2 regions of the Bradyrhizobium sp. USDA 4541 genome follow, and region 1 is predicted to be linked to the other one. Evidence: riboswitches for the same ligand, from Rfam matches in the RefSeq annotation. Region 1 holds a riboswitch; the other holds the start of a gene.
The links. Region 1 has a riboswitch for ZMP and ZTP ahead of J2R80_RS25620 (bifunctional 5,10-methylenetetrahydrofolate dehydrogenase/5,10-methenyltetrahydrofolate cyclohydrolase). Riboswitches for the same ligand answer to the same signal wherever they lie in the genome.
Positions count from the first base shown of each region.

Region 1 (11,739 bases):
GAGGAGTACAAGGACGTCGCCGGCAACATGCGGCAATGGCTGGTCAACAAGCTGCCGATCCTCGATGCGCAAGGCGAGATCGAGAACATCGTCACGGTCGCGCTCGACATCGGCGAGCGCAAGCGCTCCGAGCAGGAGATGCGCAAGGCGAGGGATTCCGCGGAGGCCGCGTTGCGCAATCTGCGGGAAACCCAGAATTCGCTGATCGAGGCCGAAAAGCTCGCCGCGCTCGGCCGCCTGGTGGCCGGCGTCGCCCATGAGGTCAACAATCCCGTCGGCATCAGCCTGACGGTGGCGTCCGCGCTGGAGCGCAAGACCGCGAATTTCGCCACCCAGGTCGAGCGCGGCGACCTGCGCCGCTCCAGCCTCAACGATTTCCTGAACACGGCGCGCGATGCCTCCTCGCAACTCGTCGCCAATCTCAACCGCGCCGCGGAGCTGATCCAGTCGTTCAAGCAGGTCGCCGCCGACCGCAACTATTCGGACCAGCGCACCTTCGACCTCGGCGATCTCACCGAGCAGGTGGTGATGAGTCTGAGGCCCGGCCTGCGCAAGCACAATCTGACGCTCAATGTCGATTGTGAGCCGAACCTGATCATGAATTCCTATCCGGGACCGTATGGCCAGGTGCTGACCAATCTGTTCCTCAACGCGGTCGCGCATGCGTTCCCCGACGGCAAGGCCGGCGAGGTCGAGATCCAGGTCCACGCCGCCGGCGGCGACAATGTCGAGGTGATCTTCGCCGACAATGGCTGCGGCATGAGCCTCGACGTGCGCCGCCGTGCCTTCGATCCGTTCTTCACGACGCGGCGCGATCAGGGCGGCACCGGGCTCGGCCTGCACATCGTCTACAGCATCGTCACCACGCGGCTCGGCGGCCGGCTCTCGCTGGATTCCGCACCGGGCAACGGCACACGCATCCAGATGATCCTGCCGCGCGTCGCGCCGCTGGAGCAGGCCGCGGAATAGCGCGAAGCGTAGTGGCCAACCACGCGTTTGCTTTCGATCCGTCATCCTGAGGAGCGGCGAAGCCGCGTCTCGAAGGATGCACGGCCCGGCTCGTGGCCGTCGATCCTTCGAGGCTCGCTGTGCTCGCGCCTCCAGCGACAAAGGCGAAGCCTTTGCGCGGGGATGACGGGTCTAATGGTTTCAAACCGCTAATTGATATCCGCGAGCTTGTGCAGCGTGGCGCCGAAGATCAGGCTCGCCTTGCCGACCAGCGCGGTCCCGCTCATGGTGCCGCGGGTGTCGGTGAAGGTGCCGGAGACGCCGATGCCGACGGGCGCGGGCCCGCCGAACAGCGGGTTGTCGGTGTCGCGCGGCGTCGTGTGGCGTTGCACAAGGATTTCGCCCTTGAAGGCATCGCCCTTCACCGTGTAGCTGCCGGTGTAGTAAAGATAGGCGTCGCCGCCCAGTATCTGGCCGTCGCGGAAGAGAATGACGCCGCTGCCCTTGCCGACGCGACCGTCCAGCAGGGTGACGTGAATTGAGTAAAGTCCGTTCTTCATGACGTCCCGATTGCTGGCCGCCACGCCCACGGCAAGCCAGTTGGTTTTTTATGCCAAAGCGAGCAACCTCGTGCAATGCGGCAGGTTGATTCCCGGGTGTCCCGCGTTCGGGTGACCCTCGGTTCCTGCCAGGCAGTGTGACGGCGCAATGACAGCGGACCGTACGCGCGAATCAAAGTGGCCCGCGAAATGCATAGCTCTGGTTGCACTGGCCGGTGAGTGCTGGAGCAAACACATGTCTGACTGGATTGAATCCGGCGGCCATTGGGCACGCCCTCGCAGGCTCAATGGAACTTCGGCCCGTTATGCGAGCCACATGATCGCATCCCTCGTGCTGATAACGCTGGTGTTGGTTGCGGCCGTGCGAATCGCGCAGGCGCGCGATCCCGACGGCCGCTACGCCAATTCGCCGCTGAAGGAATGGTTCGACGGCCTGCGCAGCGGCAAAGGGCCGTGCTGTTCGGATGCCGACGGCACAGCGGTCAGCGATGTCGACTGGGAATCCAAGGACGGGCACTATCGTGTGCGCCTCGACGGGGCGTGGATCGATGTCCCCGACGAGGCCGTGGTCACCGAGCCCAACCGGGTCGGTCGCGCCATGGTCTGGCCGATTCCGAGCTACATGGGCGTGACGATCCGCTGCTTCATGCCCGGCAGCATGACTTAGCGCCGCACGCGTAGCTCAGACGTATTTCGGGTCGCGCTCGAGCAGTTCGATCGAGATGCCCTGCGGGCCGCGGATGAAGCAGATCCGCACGCCCGGACGGATCGTGGTTGGCTCCTTGGAGAATTCGACGCCCTTGGCCTTGATCTCGGCCGCGACCGCGTCGATGTCCTTCACCGTGAGCCCGAAATGATCGAGCCCCTGATAGGGCGTCACCGGCGCGGCGTTGACGCCGTCGCCCTGGGTCACCTCCGCAATGAACACCCTGGCGCCGCCGAGCTGGACGTCGATGCGGCCGGGGCCGCGGATGATCTCGCCGCCGAGAATGTCGCGCAGCCAGGTCGCGGTGGCCTCGGGATCGGGACTGCGCAGGTGGACGTGGTCCCAGGTGACGACAGGCATTGCGATCTCCTTGTTGTTGTCGTGCCGCTGTTCGGTGCGCGGCACTCGCTCTCGGGCGGCGCAAATCTAGCGAGCGGTTCGCTGGGATACCATCCCTCGTTATGCCTGCCCAAGATTGTCGTCAGGAATGAAACCATTGCGGCCGTCAGCGATTGTTTTTGCGTGGCCGCTCGACCTGCGGCCGTCCCGGAAGCCGCGCGGTGCGGCTTCCTCTCTGTGTGGGGGCGGCCCGATCAGGCTGCCAGGGTGAGGGCACGACGATGCGGATCGGCTTGGCGTCGTTTCGGAGGTTGGCCGCCGGACGTCTCGGTGAAGGGGGCTTCTACGCCAGCCTGCTGCTGCCGCTGATTGCGCTCGCCGGGATCGCCGCATGGTTCATGCTCCCCGAGCCGAGCGACGCCGGGGACCAGGACGTCTGGCCGGTGTCGTCCATGATCCGCACCGCGCAGAATGCCCCGACCGGCGAGCAACCAGCCCAAATCACAAATCAGACCGCGAGGGATGCGCTTGCCGCACCGACGGACGAGCCGACCACCGTCGGTGTGGCCATCGCTCCACAGGGGGCAGAGGAGGCCAAGCCGTCCGGGCCCGGCGCTGAAAGGTCGCCGCTGGATAAGCTGCGGATCGCCTCGCAATCGTGGCGGCGCGGCGGGCTGGGTTCGAAGGCGCTGGTCACCCTGACGCTGCGCAATGCCAATGATTTCGCCGTCAAGGATATCGAGATCGCCTGCGCCTTCATCCGCCGGGACGGTCGGCCGCTGACCGAGCGCAAGCGGCTGATCTCCGACACCATCGCCATGAAGAGCCGCAAGACTTACTCGCAAATGTTGGTCGGGTTCGTCAACGTGAACGCAAACAAGGCGAAATGTTCGGTCGTGACGGCGAGCCGCCTCTAATTCCCGGCATCTCGAAAAAGTGACCGCGAATTGACTTGTCGGGTGAACCGTAACGGCCGGACAGGAACTAACTAATAAACCAGCCGTTAGCGAACGACCCGGGAGCGCGGACAGCGTCCGGGTGATCATGCGCAGACGATGAAATCGCCCGCGCGATGACTGATGTCGTCGCGCCGAGATGAACCGCGCCCTGCTGCGCGGGGGGAGCTACCAAAATGCCTGTGGCGCGTTATTTCCTGTTCGTTGGTGGAGTGCTGCTCGCGCTGCTCTTCGTCGTCAATGCCATCGTGCCGCAGGAGGCCGTGGTCGCCGGCCAGAACCAGGGACTGTCGTCGCCGGGCGTCGACAAGACCATGGTGCGCATCAAGTCGACCCAGAAATTGCCCGAGCGGGTGGTGTACGACACCAATTTGCCGACCATTGTTCCGGCGCAGGTCAACGCGGTCGCCGCGGCTATCCCGTCGGCTACGGGCGATGCGTCGGCGCAAGCCCGCGTCCGCAATACGTTCGCCCAGTTCATTCCGCCGGAGAAGGCTGATGCGCAGAAGGTCGCGGCTGAGGCAAAATCGGCTGAACAACCGGCGCAGGCCCAGCCTCAGGCGCCGAAGAAGCGCAAGGTCGCGCGCTACCATGCCCATCCCCAGCAGCCGATGCGGCTGGCACAGCCCGGCATGTATCAGCCCTACCGCGTCGCGCAGCAGCAGCAGCAGCGCATGGGCTTCTTCGGCGGCTTCGGCACCTGGTAAGAAAGGGCTGCCGCAGCCGGCAATCAATCCGCCGCCGCAAACACTTGCGGCGGCTTTTTCATGTCCGCGATCAGGCGGGTGGCCGGATCCGGGACGGCGTCCGAGCGGCGCTCGCTACCTTTAGCGCGGCAGGCGCGGAATCTTGTCCGCGAAGCCGTTGTAGCAGGTCAGCCGCTCGTCCTCTTCCTTCACGAAGCGGCAATCGTTGACGCCCTTGGCCGGGGCAGCCTTCGGCTTCGGCTGCGGCTTGAAAATCTCGTCGTAGCAGATCAGTCGCTCCTTGGTGGCGTCGTCGATGTCCTGACAGGCCTGAAGCTTCTGAGCGACCGATTGAGGCTTGCCGGGCGCGGCAGGCTTCTCGCCCTTCTTGGCGGCCGACTTCTTGCCGACCTGGACCAGCGGCTTGTCGCCGACCATCGGCTGCGAGGTCGCCGCCGCCGGCTTGTCTGCGTCGGCGGGGGCCGGCGTGGTGCCTTGGGCAAGCGCGGCAGCCGGGCAGAAGAGCGCCAGCGCGAGGATGATATGTCTCATGTCGAAAATGTCCGAAATGGCGTGATGACCGGAAGGATGGCGCCGGGGATCGGAAAAGCCCGGCAAGCGCCGAGACTTAACGCAAGTCTTGCCCGAATCCTACCCCCAGAGGTGACCCGCCCGGCACCGATCCACCGGCAAAAGTGAGGGCAATTCGTCGCCGTTCGACCCGCGGGAGAGCGTGAATTGCCTTTGCCCGGCGGGGCGGCTATGACCACGCCATCTGCGCGACTGGCGCTTGGATGGACCACCATCGGGGAGCGCAGAGACTGAACGCCGCGCGCCTGGGCACCGCTTCGAAACGGAGGTGCCATGACGGCGAACATTCTCGATGGGCATGCACATGCCCAAATTGTCATCGACAAGATTGCTGGCGAACTCGACCGGCTGCCCCGCGCGCCGGGGCTTGCGGTCGTGCTGGTCGGCTGCGACCCGGCGAGCCAGATCTATGTGCAGAGCAAGGTCAGGATGGCCGAGCGGCTCGGCCTGCGCGGCGAGGTCGCACGCCTGCCGGATGATGCCAGCGAGTCCGATCTGCTTGCCGGAGTAGAGGCGCTCAATGCGCGCGACGATATCGACGGCATCCTGGTGCAGCTGCCGTTGCCGGCGCATATCGACGCCTTGCGCGTGATGGCGGCGGTCGATCCCGCCAAGGATGTCGACGGCCTGCACGCCCTGAACGCCGGCCGGCTGTTTCACGGCGATGACGCGCTGGTGCCGTGCACGCCGCTCGGCTGTCTCCGGCTGATCAAGTCGGTCCGATCAGACCTCACCGGCGCCCATGCCGTGGTGATCGGCAGCTCCAACATCGTCGGCAAGCCGATGGCCGCGTTGCTGCTGCAGGAGCACGCGACCGTGACGCAGACCCATATCCACACCCGCGGCATCAGCAGGATCTGCCGCGAGGCCGACATCCTGGTGAGTGCGGTGGGCAAGGCCGGCCTCGTGCGCGGCGACTGGATCAAGCCCCAGGCCATCGTCATCGACGTCGGCACAACGCGCGTCGAGAGGCCGGACGGCGGCTATGCGGTGTGCGGCGACGTCTCGTTCGACGAGGCGGTGCAGGTCGCCGGCGCCATCACGCCGGTGCCGCGCGGCGTCGGCCCGATGACGATCGCCTGCCTGATGGAGAACACGCTGAAGGCGGCAAAGGCGAGGGCGGCGCGGCTGCAATAGCGCGGGATACCTGCGGCGATATGCGAGCGGTGGGTGTCGCTCGCGCATCACGCGCGAAGTTCATGACGTCCGGGGTAATGGAAAGCCCGCATCATTCGTCTATCGTCGCGCGACAGATGGAGGCGCGCGATGCTGTATGCGGAAGATCTCGCCGAGGGCCAGACGTTCAGGCTTGGCAGCTACACGATTGGCGAGGCCGAGATCCTGGAGTTCGCTGGCAAATATGATCCGGTGCCAATCCATGCCGATCCCGTCGCGGCTGCGGCAGGCCCGTTCGGCGGACTGATCGCAAGCGGCTTCAACACCATTGCGATCTATCAGCGGCTCGTCGTGGAGGCGATCTGGACCAAGGTGGCGGGGATCGTCGGGCGGAGCTTCGAAATCCGCCTGCGGAGCCCGGTTCGGCCCGGCGCCACGCTCACCGGCCAATCCCAGATCCAGAAGATCACCATCAGGCCGGAGCGGCGCGACGCTGTCGTGATCTTCAAGACGGAGCTGGTCAACGACGAGCAGCGCCCGGTTCTTGTCCTCGTGCTCGACGCGCTGATCCGCATGCGGCCGACGGAGCAGGGGCCGGCATAGGCGCGGCCTGAGGGGCATCCCGAAGTCATCCGCCTCGGACGGCCGTCAGCGCCTCTACGTGTTCCCGCACGCGACCTTGTCGTCGCGCAATGTTGCGGCAATTATGACAAGCCGGCGGCTGAACGGCAGCGCATCAATGACGTCATCATCGACGAGGTCGTGCTGCCCGGTATTTGCTTCGTCGATGCGCCGAACGCATTCGATCCAGACGGATGTGCCGCCGTGAAACGCAGCAAGCAGATGAACGGAGAGATCGAAGCCAGGCGGCGCAAGGCCGAGGAATGGCTCCGCATGCAGACCCGACGCGCCGCTGAACGGCAACGGCTTCGCGACTACAAGATTGCGCTGGCGCGCGACGAGGTTGGCGTCGATACGACGCGGCTTGCGCCCTCGAACAGTTATTCGACCCCCGACTTCGTGCTGCGCGGAACCTATCGACCGGAGCCCTTCATCTGCAAGGACTGCGGCGTTGCCGAGGTCTGGACGCCGTTGCAGCAGAAATGGTGGTACGAGACCGCCAAGGGCGATGTATTTACCGCGGCGGTGCGCTGCCGGGCCTGCCGCACCAGGGAGCGCGCGCGCAAATCCGCCGCACGCCGCGTGCATCTGGAGGGACTCGCAAGGAAGAAGCCTCCCGTCTCGTAGCGATGGGCGTGACTTCAGGGTCGCACTTAACATCTGATACGCGGGGAACCGCTGCGCAGGCGGTCAATGCGTCGCGCGTGCGGAACGTTTCGGTGCCTGATCGGTTCGAGACCTTGAAGCCCCCGATGTGGGGTGCGGGCGGGGAGGAACCAGCCAAGGAAAACTTGTCAAGGAAACCTGTCAAGGAAGCCATCGCGGCCGGAACCAACGAGAAGGAGCAGCGGATGAAACTCAATTCCACGCAAGTCAAGCAGACCATGACGCAACTGAATGCCCAGGTGCTTCCGGACGATCACCCGGCCGTGGCGCAACTGAACAGCGTGTTCGGTGAGCACACATTCTTCGTCGACACCAGCGGGCTCAAGGTGCTTGAACCGGCCCAGACCTCCGACATGCCGGGGCAGACCGGCGAAGTCGTCAGTCTCGCCGAGTGGAGCGATCCGGAGCTGACCTCGCTTCGGCCGCACGAGCCCGAGCCGACCGGCGTGCTCATCGCGCTTGAACCCAGCAAGCACTGAAGCGTTCCAGCGCGAAGTGAATACCGGTGGTTCGCGCAACCAAAACGCCATCAAGCAAGGGGATTGAGAGCATGATCCGATTCAATCGGATCATGCTCTTTGTGCTGCATCGTGCGACACCGCGATCGGCCGTCCTGATGGCGACAGCCCCGACGTCGCATCAAGAGGTGCCGAAAGTCACATGGCAAATCAGCGCCGCCTGCGTATGCATCGGTTTGAGATGGGTATCCAGGCGGTGAGGGGCAGATGGGGATCGTGCGGCGCTGGAGCCCTGACGAGGACGAGAAGCTCAGAGAACTCGCCAGGGCCGGCAAGAACGCTCTCGAGATCAGTAACGAACTGACCCGCAGCGCGTCGGCCGTGCGCCGGCGCGCCGAGGTCCTGTCGGTCCTGATCATGGCAAAGGCGTTTCGCGCGCGCCCCTCGCATGTCGCCACCCATCTCGAGCGGGTCGCGATCGACGCGATCCGCAACCGCCGTCCGTTTCCCGCGGGCGTCGGCCCGAGCACCATTGCCGGAATGATCGAGAAGGGCTGGATCGTCCAGGAGATGGGGCGCAGATACAACGTGACCGATGCCGGCGTGGAGGCGGTGCGGCGGAAGATTCCGAGCGGCTGAAGGGAATGCCGGCTGCACGCCGGGCGCGCCATGCCGAAGCGGCTTACGCATGCGGTGGGGAAGGCGGACCATTCGCGACCGAATGCAAGATTTCGCGCCCGAGACGGACGTCCCATCCGTTCAATCATCGGGGGCGCGACGACCTGCGGCCTCTTTGTGTCCTCGTCAGCCCACCGATCTGATTGCGCCGATGCTCAACGCCCAGCTAGCCCAAGCCGACCGATATCAAGCCGACCGATACCAGCGTTTCGCCGATCTCGCTGTCACCGTCGGTGACGCGATCAATGCGATCGCCGGGTTGAATCCGGCTCAGCGTACAGACGTGGACTTCCTCGAACGCGAATTCATCCCGGCGCTGGGGCTCAATGACGAACTGCTTCATGAGCAGCCGCCGGAGCTGGCGCCGAACTTCGGCAAGGGCCTCCACCTTTGGCAATACCCGAACCAGCTTGCGCCATACCTCGCCTGGCTTGCGCGCAATTCGTCCGGCGTTTCCTCGTACATGGAAATCGGCTGCCGCTGGGGCGGCATGTTCGTCCTGGTTACGGAGTGGCTCAGGAACAGCGGCGCCGACCTCAAGACCGTGATTGCACTCGATCCGATCGCGCCGACGCCCTTTATCTCGACCTATTTCGATCTGCTGCAGCAGCAGGCCGCTATCGAGCCGATCTACATCCAGGATTTTTCGACCTCGCCGCTGGTCGGTGCGCATGTCGACCGGCTGAAGCCGGACTTCGTCTTTATCGACGGCGATCACAGCCTGCGCGGTGCGCTACAGGATCATCTGCTGGTGCGTTCCCACGCCCGCATCATCGTGCATCATGACATCCATTCCCAAGCCTGTCCGGATACCACGCTGCTCTGGAAGGCGCTGAAGCAGTTCGAGGCGCCGAGCTTCGATACGTTCGAATTCACCAGCCAGTATCTGTCGATCAATGGCTCATTCCTCGGCATCGGTGCCATGAAGCGGCGCTCGGCCCAGATGTAGGACCGGGAGCCGGGCAATCGCCGCGATCACGAGCTCGCGGGCCGATCGCGGAGGTTCAGCTTGCTCTTGTCGCCGCCGGCCCAGGCCAGGGTCTTCGGGTCCATCACGCGGAACCAGAGCGGCGGGATTGCCGCCAGCCCGAACATGCCGGTGTAGCCGTTCGGTAGCCGCGGGATGTCGTCGAAATCGCGCAGCGACTGGTAGGGGCGCATCGGGTTGGCGTGGTGGTCGGAGTGACGTTGCAGGTGGAACGTCATCAGGTTCGAGACGATGTGGTTGGTATTCCATGAGTGGCGCGGCTCGACCGCCTGGTAGCGGCCGTTCGGCAGCTTCTCGCGCAGCAGCCCGTAATGCTCGACATAGTTGGCCTGGGTCAGCGCGTACCAGCCGAGGAAATGGTGCGCGACGATGAACGGCGCGACCTTCCAGCCGAACAGCGCAATCAGCACGGCGGCGACGACGAGCGTCAGCGCAAAGCCTTGCAGGATCTCGTTGTTGACCGACCAGACCGGCTCGCCGCGCCGGGTCAGCCGTTCGGCCTCGTTGCGCCAGCCACGCTTGAATGCACCCGGCAACTCGCGCGTCGCGAACGCATAGATCGATTCACCGAAGCGCGCGCTGGCGGGGTCCTCGGGGGTTGCGACCCAAGTGTGATGGCCGCGATTGTGCTCGACGCGGAAATGCGCGTAGCCCACCGCGCAGTTGGCGAGCATGCCGAACAGGATGTTGAGCCTGTCCGGCTTGTGGCCGAGCTCGTGCCCGATCAGGAGCGCGCCGCCATTGATGGTGCCGACGCCGAGCAGCAAGGCGACATAGGACCACCACGGCAGATCCTGGGTGCCGAAGAAGGCGATCAGCGCGACGTAGTTGATCCAGGGAAATACCACGGTGATGCGCGCGAGCCGCATGTAATAGGGATCGGCCTCCATCGCGGCGACCACTTCCGCCGGCGGATTGTGGGTGTCTTCGCCGAACACGACGTCGAGCAACGGGATCAGGATGAAGATGAAGACGAAGGGGATCAGCGTCACCAGCGGATTGTGTGTCCGCAGGAACAGCCAGTAGGACAACAGCGGGATCAGCGGCGGAATGAACGAGAGCATCCAGAGATAGCGTTTGCCGTCCCGGTAGGTGATCGTTTCGCCAGCAGCATTGGTGCCCGTGAAGATCATCGCATTCCCTCCAGCATCTCTTGCGAGGCGGCGTTCGCCATTGTTGGGCCAAGCATGCCGCCAGGCGGGCCTGCGCCGCCAGTTCACAACAGGCCAATTTTGTGGCATTTTGCGCCAAGCTTGTTCGGCCGGACGTTCGCGAGGGGGAGGTCGCCGACGCCATGCACGGATCGGAATCCGATGCCCTTCGCACGCCGGTCTCCGCGGTCTATGCGCGGGCCCTGGTGCGGGCATTTGGCCAGACGCGAGGCGATCGCGACGAGCTGCTGAAGGGCACTGGAATTCGGCTCGAGGCGCTCGACCAGCCCGGCGCTCACATGCCGGTATCCTCGCTGGTGGTGCTGGCGGCCAACATCACCCGCCGGCATGGCGAGCTGTGGCCGTTGTCGGCCGCGGCGGTGTGGTCGACATCGCTGCAAGGCGCGCTCGATGTCGCGACCAGGACGGCGCCGACCATCGCGGATGCGTTGGCGACCGGCGCGCGCTTCGGGTCGACCCGCGCGCCCTTCGTCCGCAACCGGCTGCGCAAGACAGCGCGCGCGATCCAGATCGAAATCTCTCCCGCCGTCGCGATGGACGAAGCGCTGTGGCACGCCGTGGCGCTGGCGGTCAGCCTCAACGTGCACGCCGTGTACGTGCAGCTGCTCGAGGATGCGATCGGTGAGGCGACACTGCAATTTCCCTGGTCGCCGCCTGCGGGCGCGGAGCGGCTGCTCGAGCATTATTCCTGCGCGGTGAAGTTCAACGCCGCCGCCTTCATCTTCGAGGTACCGAAAGCGCTCGGCGCACGGCCGTCGCCGTTTGCCGATCCACAATTGCACGCCAAGGCCATTGAAGCGCTCGAGGCGATCGAAAATCCGCAGCCCGACACCGCGGCGCTGGCGGGGATCGTCGAGCGCCTGATCGCGGCGCGCCTGCCGCGGCGCCTCGCCGAGGCGGAGGCCGCGCGCCTCGTCGGCACTTCGCGGCGAACGCTGGTGCGGCGGCTCGCCGAGACCGGCTGCGCCTTCCGCCCGCTGCTCGACGGCGTGCTACGCGAGCGCGCGAGGATCATGCTCGCGGCAGGTACCCAATCGCGCGACCAAATGGCGGCCGCGCTCGGCTATACCGACGCGACGAGCTTCAGCCGGGCGTGCCGGCGGTGGTTCGGAGAGAAGGGCGGGCGGGATTAGGGCGCGGTCGATGGCTCGCGCAAGCCCACAGACCCTGGTGGACGATACGCAGACTTAAGCGATGCCGAACCCGTCAATGCGTATGCAGGGCGTCGTAGGCGTGCGCAAAAAACACAGCGGC
Region 1 covers NZ_JALJZF010000001.1:5,411,432-5,423,170, forward strand. Annotated here, with positions in the region: gene J2R80_RS25585 (PAS domain S-box protein) at 1-969, shown strand, start outside; gene J2R80_RS25590 (GrlR family regulatory protein) at 1,158-1,508, opposite strand; gene J2R80_RS25595 (hypothetical protein) at 1,744-2,175, shown strand; gene J2R80_RS25600 (VOC family protein) at 2,191-2,574, opposite strand; gene J2R80_RS25605 (hypothetical protein) at 2,835-3,470, shown strand; gene J2R80_RS25610 (hypothetical protein) at 3,686-4,216, shown strand; gene J2R80_RS25615 (hypothetical protein) at 4,337-4,747, opposite strand; ZMP/ZTP riboswitch at 4,965-5,044, shown strand; gene J2R80_RS25620 (bifunctional 5,10-methylenetetrahydrofolate dehydrogenase/5,10-methenyltetrahydrofolate cyclohydrolase) at 5,060-5,923, shown strand; gene J2R80_RS25625 (MaoC/PaaZ C-terminal domain-containing protein) at 6,053-6,505, shown strand; gene J2R80_RS25630 (hypothetical protein) at 6,560-6,826, opposite strand; gene J2R80_RS25635 (zinc-ribbon domain containing protein) at 6,797-7,150, shown strand; gene J2R80_RS25640 (hypothetical protein) at 7,375-7,668, shown strand; gene J2R80_RS25645 (SANT/Myb-like DNA-binding domain-containing protein) at 7,915-8,286, shown strand; gene J2R80_RS25650 (hypothetical protein) at 8,477-9,274, shown strand; gene J2R80_RS25655 (alkane 1-monooxygenase) at 9,301-10,446, opposite strand; gene J2R80_RS25660 (AraC family transcriptional regulator) at 10,608-11,618, shown strand.

Region 2 (11,739 bases), 400 kb from region 1:
GCTGCAGAAGCAGCCGGGCCTCTGCGTCGTCGCCGAAGCCTCCGACGGTGTCGAGGCCTACCGCCTCTACAAGGAGACCGGGCCCGACCTCGTCATCATGGACCTGTCGATGCCCGGCATCGGCGGCATCGAGGCCATTCGCCGCCTCCGGCAGTGGGACAGGCGCGCAAAAATCCTGGTGTTCACCATGCACCAGAACGCGGCCTTTGCCGTGCAGGCGATCCGCGCCGGCGCGAGCGGCTATGTCACCAAGACCAGCCCGCCGGAGACGCTGGTGCACGCCGTGATGGATGCGCTGTCGGGCAAGATCGCGATCAGCCCGGATATCGACCACGAGCTCGCGCTCAGCCACCTTGCCGGCGAGACCAAGGCGGCCGACCTCCTGACCGCGCGGGAATTCGAGGTGCTGCGGATGCTGCTCGCGGAAAACACCACCGAGGAGATCGCCGAGGCACTGCACCTCAGCCCCAAGACGGTCGCGAACCTGCATTCCCTAATCAAGGACAAGCTCGGCGTCGGCACCGATATCGAGTTGGTCCGCCTCGCGCTGCGGCAAGGCATCCTCACGCAGATCGATCTCGGCGAACGCTGAGCCCACGGTGGCACCAGCCAGGCCGCGTACTGGCAAATCGAGCCGCATCTGCCTCCGGGCAAACCGAACATCGAGCCGGCATCGTCGAATGGCCGAGTCTCGAGAAAATCGCGTAACAGACCTCCAGGACAGCCTCGATGCTGGCTCGTCTGGGACATAGTTCAGAACCTGGACTACCTTGGTGGCCCTCGTGATGCTAAAGTTCTCGTCATGAAAGGCTATGGATCATTTTGCCCCGTAGCCAAAGCTGCGGAAATTCTCACGGAGCGGTGGACCCCGCTCCTGCTCCGCGAACTGTTGCTGGGGTCCCACCACTTCAACCAGCTTCGCCGCGGCATCCCGCAGATGTCGCCGACCCTCCTCTCCAAGCGCCTGCAAACGCTAGAAGAAGCCGGGCTAATCTCACGCAGATCAGGCGATAACGGGCATTGGGAGTACCATCCAACCCAGGCAGCCAGGGAAGCCAGGCCAATTATCGATGCAATGGGCTATTGGGGCCACAAATGGGCTCGCAGCCAGCTCACACCCAACGAACTTCACGCGGGCCGGCTCATGTGGAATATGCGCCGTTCGTTCGATCTAAGGCACATTCCATGCGACTTCGTTCTGTACATCGAGATTGCGGACGCTCGGCCAAAGCGCTGGTGGTTTGTTGTGAAGAAGGAGGAAGCCGATCTTTGCTGGGATGACCCCGGCTTCAAGGTCGATATCAGCCTCTATGCGAGTCTGCTGACGCTCGTGCAGATTTTCGTAGACGAGATGCCGCTGCTACGGGCGTGTGAGCTCGGCAAAATCGAGATCGACGGTCCCAGGCATCTTGTGAACAGCATGCGGACTTGGTTCCCACGCAGCAAATATGCCGATGAGGCGCCGGCGGCCGCAGATCGAGTCTCAGCCAGTTGAGGATATCCAGTCCACTTTCTGGACTAGTGGTTCTGCTTGCCTCGGCTATAGCGTTTGCGAATGCGCTCCCGCGCTAAGCATCTCAGCTAAAGGAGGCAAAGATGAGCCGCCCTTCTCTTCTTTCTTGCACCCTGTTGTTGATCTTTACTTGTACTTGCGTCAGTCCCGCAGGGGCAGCCCCACCTGCCGACGAACTTTCCTCGGCGGCTGCCAAATGGGATGCCGCCATCAACAACGCAGACTTCGATGCCCTGTTACCGTTGTATGCCGCTGACGCCAGATTGATGCCGCCTGGTGCGCAGCCAGTCACCGGCCCTTTGGCAATCCGTAATTTCTTTGCCGAGCGGGGAAGAAGCGTCAGAGATCACAAGGTTGAGCTGCTCGATGTGTTGCCCATGGGAAAATACGCCTACACCACCTCGCATTTCACGGCCACGCTAGTAATAAATGAGAAGGCGGCGCCAATTTCTGGCAGCACCGTGAGACTGCTTGAACGCCAACCCGACGGGCAGTGGAAGATAAAGTCTCATATCTTCGTCAAGGAATAGATTCGCGGGTGCCACAGCCACACGGTCAGCCACCCCGCAAGCCTGACGGCCCGCAAGTGACGGATGGTCATGCACCTTATTGGCCCTCAGCCGAAGACGGCATTGATCATCGGGACATCGGTTCATTGGGTAAGCCGGACGTCCCTCGGTTTGGTCGCCATTGCCGTGGCTGTCGCCAGATGTTCGATCTCGCCCAACGCTGGGCCCGCGGCGGCGCCAGCAACCAACCCTTGCGAGCCCGCCGGGGATTGGATAGCCTTCTGCTCGCGATGAGCCTCGCAGGCTCATTCGTCCCTCGCGCGACTGGCGAGCTTACGTGGAATTGACCACGGTGAAGCGCGAAGGGTTTCAACGCCGTTCGCCTGGGCAACCCGTTCAGCTGATGATCCAGCGTCTTAGGGAGCCCGGACCATGCCGTCATTCCGCAATGAACTCCATCTCAACGATTCGGAAGTTGCCCTTGCGCTCGAGGGCGAAGAGCGCCGCCAGCAAGACGGCGTCGAGCTGATTCCGTCGGAGAACTACACCTATCCCGAGGTGCTCGAGCTGCTCGGATCGGTGTTCACCAACAAGTATTCCGAGGGCTATCCGGGACGTCGCTATTACGGCGGCCAGGAATTCACCGACCAGATAGAGAACCTTGCCCGCCAGCGCGCTTGCGCGCTGTTCCGCGCCGAACATGCCAACGTTCAGCCTCTGTCCGGGTCGCCAATGAACCAGGCCGTGTATCTCGGCCTGCTGCAGCCCGGCGATACGATCTTGGCGATGGACCTTTCACACGGCGGCCATCTCACTCATGGCGCGCCGGTGTCGCACATGGGGCGGCTCTTCAACTTCGCCCGCTACAAGACGCAGCCGTCAAACGGCGGCGCCATCGATTTCGATGAGCTCCGCGCCATGGCCCGGCACGTCCGCCCGAAGCTGGTGCTGTGCGGCTACAGCTCTTATCCGCGCGATCTGGATTATGCGTCCTTCAAGAGCATCGCCGATGAAGTGGGTGCACTGACCATGGCCGACGTCAGCCATTACGGCGGCCTGATCGCCGGCAACGCCTTGCGCAATCCGCTCGATGCGGGTTTCGACGTGATGACGACGACATCGCACAAGACGCTTCGCGGGCCGCGTGGCGGCATCGTTCTTTGTCGCCGGGAGTTCGCCGGCAAGATAGACGCGTCGGTGTTCCCGGGATTGCAGGGAGGTCCGCACATGAACGTTGTGGCCGGAACCGCGGTCACGCTGAAGAAGGCTTCGACGTCCGATTTTCATGCCTATGCAAGGCTGGTCATGCGCAACGCGAAGGTCCTGGCCGAAGCGTTGATGGAACGCGGCATGACGTTGATCACCGGCGGAACCGACAATCACATGATGGTCGTGGATACCGTGGCCAGCGTCGGCGTGGACGGCAGCGCGGCCGAGAACATCCTCGACGCCGTTGGGATCACCGCAAACAAGCAGATCATTCCCGACGATCCGCATCCGCCGCTCAAGCCGAGCGGCATTCGCCTCGGGACGCCGGCGGCGACCACGCGCGGCATGGGCGAGCCCGAAATGCGCCTGATCGCCGAACTCATTGCGGAGTCCCTCCGGTCGAAGGGAGATGCAGCGGTCGTCAAGCGACTGAGGTCGATCAGCGTCGAGATGTGCCGCGCTTTCCCCGTTCCGGGGATCGCGCCGCCCTCGTAGGCGGCCGACCTGCGTTCCTGTTCCGCGCCCGTCGCGTCACTCGGCAGGTCGTGAAGGTTCCCGGGGGAAGGACCGGAACGGAAATCGTTGCTGTTCGTTGGACCGCATGATCTCGAAGACGGAGCGTCCAACGCCGTGACCCGGAAAACCTTGCAAGCACGCTCGGAACAGGCGCTCGTCGTCATCATTCTCAGCACCGGTGCGCTGATCGGTTACCTCGGCTTGGCGCTGTCCAGGCTGTGAGAGCGACGCCGGCGGGCACCAAGCCGCCGGCAGGTATCAAGTCGCTTGGTACCCTGAAAGCGCGCGCGCGTGCCACTGAGTTGCCCGACGCGGCAAGCCAAGCCCCGTAGCAAAAATATAGGGTGAAACGAAGAGCAAGGCTCGGACAGATCATGTCGCGAGAATGCGGATGTTTGACGCACAAGCGACGACACCCGCCGTCGTCCCGGCGAAGGCCGGGACCCCTTACCCCAAATCTCAATTGTTGCGCGACGCTGGGGCCACGATCCCGTTCCTGATCAAATGCGGTGGTTATGGGTCCCGGCCTTCGCCGGGACGACGGTGGTGTGCGCGGGAACAGTCTCGCGATGGATGCAACGCCACGTACAATCCACACACCGGTCACTGAAATCGAGGACATTGCCGCCTGCCCGCAATTCTCGTACACGGTTTCATGCAATGACCTCGCAATTCACTCCCAACTCCGTCGACGTGCTGCTGTTCGATATCGGCCGCGTCGTGCTCGACATCAACTTTGACAAGGTGATGGCGCACTGGGCGCAGCATGCCGGGTGTGCGCCCGCCGAGCTCGCCACGCGCTTTGTCGTCGACGACAGTTTCAAGCATCATGAGATCGGCCGGATCGACGACGCGGCATTCTTCGAGAATCTGCGCCGGACGCTCGGCATCAACATCACGGACGCCCAGTTCCTCGAAGGCTGGAATGCGATCTTCACCGGCGAGATGCCGGGCATCGCCCCGCTGCTCGCGGCGGCCGCCAAGCGGATGCCGCTCTACGCCTTCTCCAACACCAATCCGGCCCATGTCGCGCATTTCTCGGTCACCCATGCCGAGCTGCTCAGCCATTTCCGCAACGTCTTCCTGTCCTCGAGCATCGGCTTCCGCAAACCCGACGCCGAGGCCTATGATCATGTGGTAAAAGCCATCGGCGTGCCGGCGTCGCGGATCCTGTTTTTCGACGACCTGGCCGCCAATATCGAAGGTGCGCGGGCCCGCGGCCTTTATGCTATCCACGTGACATCGACGGATGACGTGGCAAGGGCTTTGACCGCACTTGGAATTTGAAGATTAGGAATTGAGGAACTCTGAGCGTGGCCCTGATGCCGGTTGCCGATGCCCTGTCCGCCGTCCTCGCCGGCGCCGAACCGCTGCCGGAGGAGATGGTCGCGCTCGATGCCGCCTACCACCGCACGCTTGCGCACGACCTCGCGGCGCTCCGCACCCAGCCGCCGCAGCCGATGTCGGCGATGGACGGCTATGCGGTGCGCGCCGCCGATGCGGCTGATCTAAAGGCCCGGCTCAAGGTGATCGGCGAAGTCGCCGCCGGCCGGCCGTTCGACCGGACGGTCGGCGCCGGCGAGGCGGTGCGGATCTTCACCGGCGGCGTGATCCCCAATGGCGCCGACGCGGTGATCATCCAGGAGGACACCGCCGTCGACGGCGACCACATCACGATCACGGAGGCCGCCAGCGTCGGGCGGCACATCCGCCCGGCTGGGGTCGACTTCCGTGAGGGCGAGGTGCTGCTCGCCGGCGGCAGCCGCCTGTCCGACCGCGCGCTGTCGCTGGCGGCCGCCATGAACTATCCGGGACTTGCGGTGCGCCGCCGCCCGAAGGTCGCGGTGCTGGCGACCGGCGACGAGCTGGTGATGCCGGGCTCGCAGCCCGGCCCCGGCCAGATCGTCTATTCCAACGGCTACGCGCTGCGGGCGCTGGCGCGCGCCGAGGGCGCCGAGACCGTCGACCTCGGCGTTGCCGCCGACACGGTGGAGGCGACCACGGCGGGCATCCGCCGGGCGCGCGAGGCCGGTGCCGATGTCCTGATCACGACAGGCGGCGCCTCGGTCGGCGACCACGATCTCGTCAAGCGGTCGCTGGAAGCCGAGGGCGTCGACATGACGTTCTGGCGGATTGCGATGCGGCCCGGCAAGCCGATGATGCATGGCCGGCTCGGCGCGATGAGGGTGATCGGCCTGCCCGGCAATCCGGTGTCGTCCTATGTCTGCGCCTTCCTGTTCCTGGTGCCGTTGATTCGGGCGCTGAGCGGCCGGAAAGTGATTCATCATCGCCGCACGAGCGCCCTGCTCGGCCGCGACCTCGCCGCCAACGACCAACGCGAGGACTATCTGCGTGCACGGCTCGAAGCGCGCGAGGACGGCACGTTGATCGCAACGCCGGTGACGCAGCAGGACTCGTCGTTGCTCGGGAATCTCGCTGCGGCACGGGCACTTCTCGTGCGCCCGCCGTTCGCGGCGGCGGCCGTCGAAGGCAGCGAATGCGAGATCCTGACACTGCCCGAATAGGGTTTTCGCGCCCCGCCGATTGTGCGTTGCCCGACACGTTCACCGGAAATTAAGTGGTTGCGGAACACATATCGAACATATAGTGTCCGTTCATGATTTGTTTCGAGTGCTGGTGTCTACATTCGGGAAGCTGCATGGAAGCAGGTGCATCGAGCACATGCTCCTGAGGTCAGGCCCGGCCTGCAGGCCCCACCAGAAGAGTCTCGGAATCGAACGACGCTATCAACCGGGGGAATACTCGAGATGCTCACGCGCAAACAGTACGAACTACTGCGTTTCATCAATGAACGTCTGAAAGAGGCCGGCGTACCGCCCTCCTTCGACGAGATGAAGGATGCGCTCGACCTGCGCTCGAAGTCCGGTATCCACCGCCTGATCACTGCGCTGGAGGAGCGCGGCTTCATCCGCCGTCTGCCGAACCGCGCCCGCGCCATCGAGGTCATCAAGCTGCCCGAACTCTCGGCCGGCGGCGGCAACGGTCGCCGCGGCTTCACGCCCAGCGTCATCGAAGGCACCCTCGGCCGGCGCGCCAGCACGCCGCCGATTGCCGAGGACGACGGCAACCGTCCGGTCGCGGTCCCCGTGATGGGCCGGATCGCCGCCGGTACGCCGATCGAGGCGCTGCAGACCCGCAGCCACACCATCAGCGTGCCGCCCGACATGCTCGGCGCCGGCGAGCACTACGCGCTCGAGGTACGCGGCGACTCGATGGTCGATGCCGGCATCCTCGACGGCGACATGGCGCTGATCCAGCGCAACGACGTCGCCAATACCGGCGACATCGTGGTGGCGCTGATCGACGAGGAGGAAGCGACCCTGAAGCGCTTCCGCCGCCGCGGCGCATCGATCGCGCTCGAGCCGGCCAACACCGCCTATGAAGTGCGCATCCTGCCGCCGAACCGGGTCCGCATCCAGGGCAAGCTGATCGGCCTTTATCGCAAATACTGAATTGCAAATACTTGCGGCGGCCGGGAACGAGCAACACGTCGGATCGTTCCTTGCATGATAGTGTAGCGTACGGCCTGCCCGATGCGCTCCGATACCTCTCGCGCAGCGTCGCGTGTTTGTGATCGGAGCGATCTCGGACCAGTCGTACAATCGCCCAGAAACGAGCAGACGCTCGTTCGCTATCGTCCACTCTGGTAGAGGCCCTAATGCCTCAAGGAGAGGCACGGGTCGCTACCTCGAAATGAGGAGCCATCCGATGTGTGACTATAGTCTGCACGCCGTGGCATCGCGCCCCGCCATTGTCGGAGAGACGCTGATCACGACGACGTTCCGCGGCACGTCGACCCGCGGCTTTGCTTCGGAGAATGACCCCACTGTCGCGGTCTGCATGCTGCCGGGCACCGAGCTCGCTTTCGCCGAGAACGTTCGCTACGACAGCCGCTGGATCTGGACCAAGACGCTGAACTATCGCGTCGGCGTATTCAACGAAGTCGAGCCCGACGTGCCCGATCGGCATCATGATGCGGTCGAATTCCCCGACGGCAGCCATGTGCTGGTGACCCAGCTGGTCGAGGGACAGCGCGTCAGCGTGCTGCAATTGCCGGCGCTGCATCCGCCGGTCGAGCAGAAGCCGAAGGTTGTGGAGCGGCGGCCTTCCGCATTCGCAACGCTGTTTTTGGGTTGAGCGCATCGTCGCCGTGGAATGAGCTGTTCGGCGGCGGATGACCTAAGCAATTTCGGGCGACCCCGGACTCCCGCTTCCGGGGCGCAGAAGGAGATTTGCGTCGGCCGGCACCTTGGCGCATCATCGGGTACGGAGGACGTGCGCGGTGGTCGATAAGGTCACATGGCAAAAGGCTGGACGCGTCACGGAACCGGGCCGCTACATGTTCCGGTTCGGTTGGCTGACGGTAACGGCCGACGACCTGAAAGTCTGGGAGCAATTTCCCGAGGCTTCCTTCACTCTCGTCAAGAAGCCCGACGCCGGCCCCGACTCCGACGAATACCATCTCGGCCTGTTCGAGCTGCCGAGCGCGCCCTTGCCGGACCACGGCTAATCATCGCCCTGCAGATCGGTCTCGGCCGGCGTCGCATCCACCGCAGGCCGCGGCGCGGGGGCGCGTAGCGTCGTCTCGCTCTCGCCGTCGCCGGGAACCGCCGGCGACCACGGCCGGTCGATCCCGCCGGGCTTGACCGCATCGACGACGTAGCCGTCCCTGCTCCGTCGCAGCACCAGCGCGCCGTGGCGGCGCAGCCGCTCGGCATCGATCACCGATGCCGCGCAGCCCTGCGGCGCCGGCCGCGCCGTCACGATCAGGCCTGCGCGCTCGCAGTCGTCCACTAGGTGGTGTGGACTCTAAGGATTCCCTTTTGAGAGCAAATCAGATTCAAGGCTTCTTTTTGGGAGGCGGCCTTGGGTGTGATGGAGCGTTTGGTGTTGAGCGACGCGGCCTGGGAGCGCATGGCGCCGCTGATCATAGGCCGGCCCGATCAGAAGGGCTCGACCGGGCGGGACAACCGGATGTTCGTGGAAGGTGTGCTTTGGATCGTGCGTACGGGCTCTCCTTGGCGTGATCTTCCGGAGGCTTTTGGAGATTGGAACAGCGTGTTCCGGCGGTTCAGTCGATGGAGCCGCAAGGGTGTCTGGTGCCGCATCTTCGAGGCGATGTCCGAGGATCCGGACTTCGAATATCTGATCGTCGATTCCACCATTGTCCGGGCGCATCAGCACGCCGCCGGGGCGAAAAAAGGGGGTCTGAAGATCAAGCGATCGGGCGCTCGCGCGGCGGCCTGAGCACGAAGATACATATGGCCGTACGCGGCTTGGGATGCCCCGTGCGGTTCACGCTCACCGCGGGCCAGAAGGGCGATGCACCACAAGCCGCTGCATTAATCGAGGGGCTGCCCGCCGAGGTCGTCATCGCCGATACGGCTTATGACGCCGATCGTTTGCGCCAAGACATCGCCGCCAAAAAGGCGCTCGCCGTCATCCCCAACAACCCCTCGCGAGCCCTCAAATATCCGCTCGACAAACATCTCTATGCCCAGCGCCATCTCGTGGAATGCTGCTTCAGCAAGCTCAAGCAGTTCCGACGCGTCGCAACCCGCTTCGAAAAGACCGCCCGGAATTACCGGGCCGTCGTCACTCTCGCTGCCATCGTCCTATGGCTGCGATAAGTGTCCACACCACCTAGGGCCTCCGGCCGGGTCGCCGGCGCGACGAAGGCGCCGCCGGGTCCCTGGGTCACGCAGCCGCTGGCATCGCAGGAGACGCCCTCGCCGAGCGACGCATCGGTGGCGGTGCGCGCGTCGGCGTCCGCCGCCAGCCACTCCTTGACCAAAAATGCATCCTTGGCGCTGTGCATTAGATGCAGCCGTCCATCACCGCCACGCACCGCGACATTGCGGCCGTCGCCCGAGATCAGCACGTCCGGCTGCGGCACCCTGAGCGCCCAGACCGAGGCCACCAGCAGCAGCACCGCACCTGACCAGCGCAGCGGCGTGCGCAGCAGCCCGAGCAGGATGATGCCGGCGCTCGCTGCGATCAGCGGCCCGATGCCGAACGCCGCCATGCGGCCGACCGCGCCCGGGAGTGCGGCGCCCCATTGCGTCACCAGGATCATCCAGTCGATGCCAAGACCCATGATCGCCCAGAACACGCCGTCGAAGCCGAACGGCATGGCGACGAGCCCCAGCAGGCCGGCCGGCATCACGACCGCCGAGACCACCGGCATCGCCGCGAGGTTGGCGAGCAGCCCGTAGGGCGTCACGCGGTGGAAATGGAATGCGGCATAGGGCGTCGTCGCCAGCCCCGCCACCAGCGAGGCCAGCATCAGCATCGTGAGCTCGCGCCCGCCCCACAGCGCGACGCGCGCGGTCGCCGAATGGTCGGGCGACGCCAGCAGGTTCGGCAGCCCGATCTGCACCAGCGCCACCAGCCCGAGCGTCGCGGCGAACGACATCTGGAAACTGGAATGCACCAGCGCCTCCGGCGCGATCGCGAGCACGATCAGCGCTGCCACCGCCAGCGTGCGAAAGGTGATGGCCCGGCGGTCGACGATCACGGCGAGCAGCACCACGGCGGTCATGAAGAATGACCGCTGGGTCGCGACCTCCGCGCCCGACAGCAGAAGATAGAATGCGGCGGCGACCAGCGCGGCCGCCGCCGCCCATTTCTTGATCGGATGCGCCGCCGTCAGCGCCGGAAACAGCGCGAGCAGCGCGCGCACCGCGAAAAACACGACGCCGGCGACCACGGCCATGTGGTAGCCGGAGATCGACAGCACGTGGCCGAGTCCCGAGATGAACATCGCATCGTTGACCGGCGACGAGATCGCATCGCGCCGGCCGGTGAGCAAGGCGGTCGCGATCGCGCGCTGGTCGCCGTCGAGCGTGGTGCGAATCCGCGCGTCGATGGTGTCGCGCAGGCCCTGCATGAAGGCGGCGTAGCGCAGCGCAAAGCCGCCGGTCGCAGGCGGCTCCCTGGTCTTGACGGCGCCCATCACGAAGCCGGAGGCGCCGATGCCCTGGAAATACAGGTCGCGGCCGAAATCATAGGAGCCCGGGCGCTGTGGCCCGAGCGGCGGCATCAGCCGTGCCTTCAATTCAACGAAGCTGCCGACATCGGGCGCGGTGCCCTTCTTCACCGAGAGCCGGACCCGATCGAGCTTCGTCATGTCGCGCGGGCTCTCCATCGAAACCACACGCAGCACGAAACGATCGGTCTTCTCGCGGATGTCGCGCGTCTCGACGAAGCCGGTCAGCGCCACCGAGAACATCGGCCGCGCCAGCACCGTGTGAGCGACGCGCGCCGTCTTCCAGGTCGCCGTCGCAAAGCCCGCGGCGACCGCGGCCAGCATCACGATGACGGGAAACACGCTGCGCCGCCGCAGCAGCAGCGCCAGCAGGCAGAGCAGGATTGCGGCGGTGGCCGCGACCGACAGCACCGGCTCGTGCTCGGCCGCGAAATAGAACGCGATGCCGGTGCCGAACGCCACCGGCACCCAGGGCAACAGGCGGCCCGCCCCCGCCTCCGCGCGCGCCCATTGCCGCAATGTCTCGACGAGAGGCTTCCAGATCCCGGCGCGCGCCCGGGAGAAAGCCGCCGACCGGCGCAGCCGTGCGCGGCGGCCACGTCCCCGCGTAGCCGCGTTTGCCGCCCGGCGTCGTGCCCTGCTCCGCCATTCCGCCTGCGATCCCTGCCGGGCGGCAGGCTAGCGGATGGCCCCGTCGCCCAGCGGAACGGATGCAGAATACGGACCGGGAACGCCCGGGGTACCTGGATCGTCCTGCGCCTTGCCTAGCTCGCGCCGGGCCACAGCTGCCGCCTGCGTCAAATCGATCGAGCCGAAAGTCTCACTAAGATACCGATCACATTAGGAATAGACTGTCCTGATGCCTCCACTCCCAAATAGACAGGGATGAGGCAGTGACGGCTCGCGGCACTTGAAGGCCGCTGGAGCTCCTCTCAGGTGGCCACAACTCCCCTGAGATCAGGCGTTGCGGACGAACGCGCAAA
Region 2 covers NZ_JALJZF010000001.1:5,812,572-5,824,310, reverse strand. Annotated here, with positions in the region: gene J2R80_RS27685 (response regulator transcription factor) at 1-592, shown strand, start outside; gene J2R80_RS27680 (helix-turn-helix domain-containing protein) at 803-1,495, shown strand; gene J2R80_RS27675 (DUF4440 domain-containing protein) at 1,597-2,043, shown strand; ZMP/ZTP riboswitch at 2,333-2,418, shown strand; gene glyA (serine hydroxymethyltransferase) at 2,455-3,726, shown strand; gene J2R80_RS27665 (hypothetical protein) at 3,814-3,969, shown strand; gene J2R80_RS27660 (HAD family phosphatase) at 4,408-5,034, shown strand; gene glp (gephyrin-like molybdotransferase Glp) at 5,061-6,272, shown strand; gene lexA (transcriptional repressor LexA) at 6,516-7,220, shown strand; gene J2R80_RS27645 (hypothetical protein) at 7,477-7,905, shown strand; gene J2R80_RS27640 (hypothetical protein) at 8,051-8,278, shown strand; gene J2R80_RS27635 (hypothetical protein) at 8,275-8,562, opposite strand; one part of gene J2R80_RS27630 (IS5 family transposase) at 8,635-8,970, shown strand; one part of gene J2R80_RS27630 (IS5 family transposase) at 8,973-9,398, shown strand; partial or broken gene J2R80_RS27625 (ComEC/Rec2 family competence protein) at 9,362-11,405, opposite strand.
Region 2: linked by a shared signal. The riboswitch ahead of glyA (serine hydroxymethyltransferase) and the one ahead of J2R80_RS25620 (bifunctional 5,10-methylenetetrahydrofolate dehydrogenase/5,10-methenyltetrahydrofolate cyclohydrolase) in region 1 are both predicted to bind ZMP and ZTP.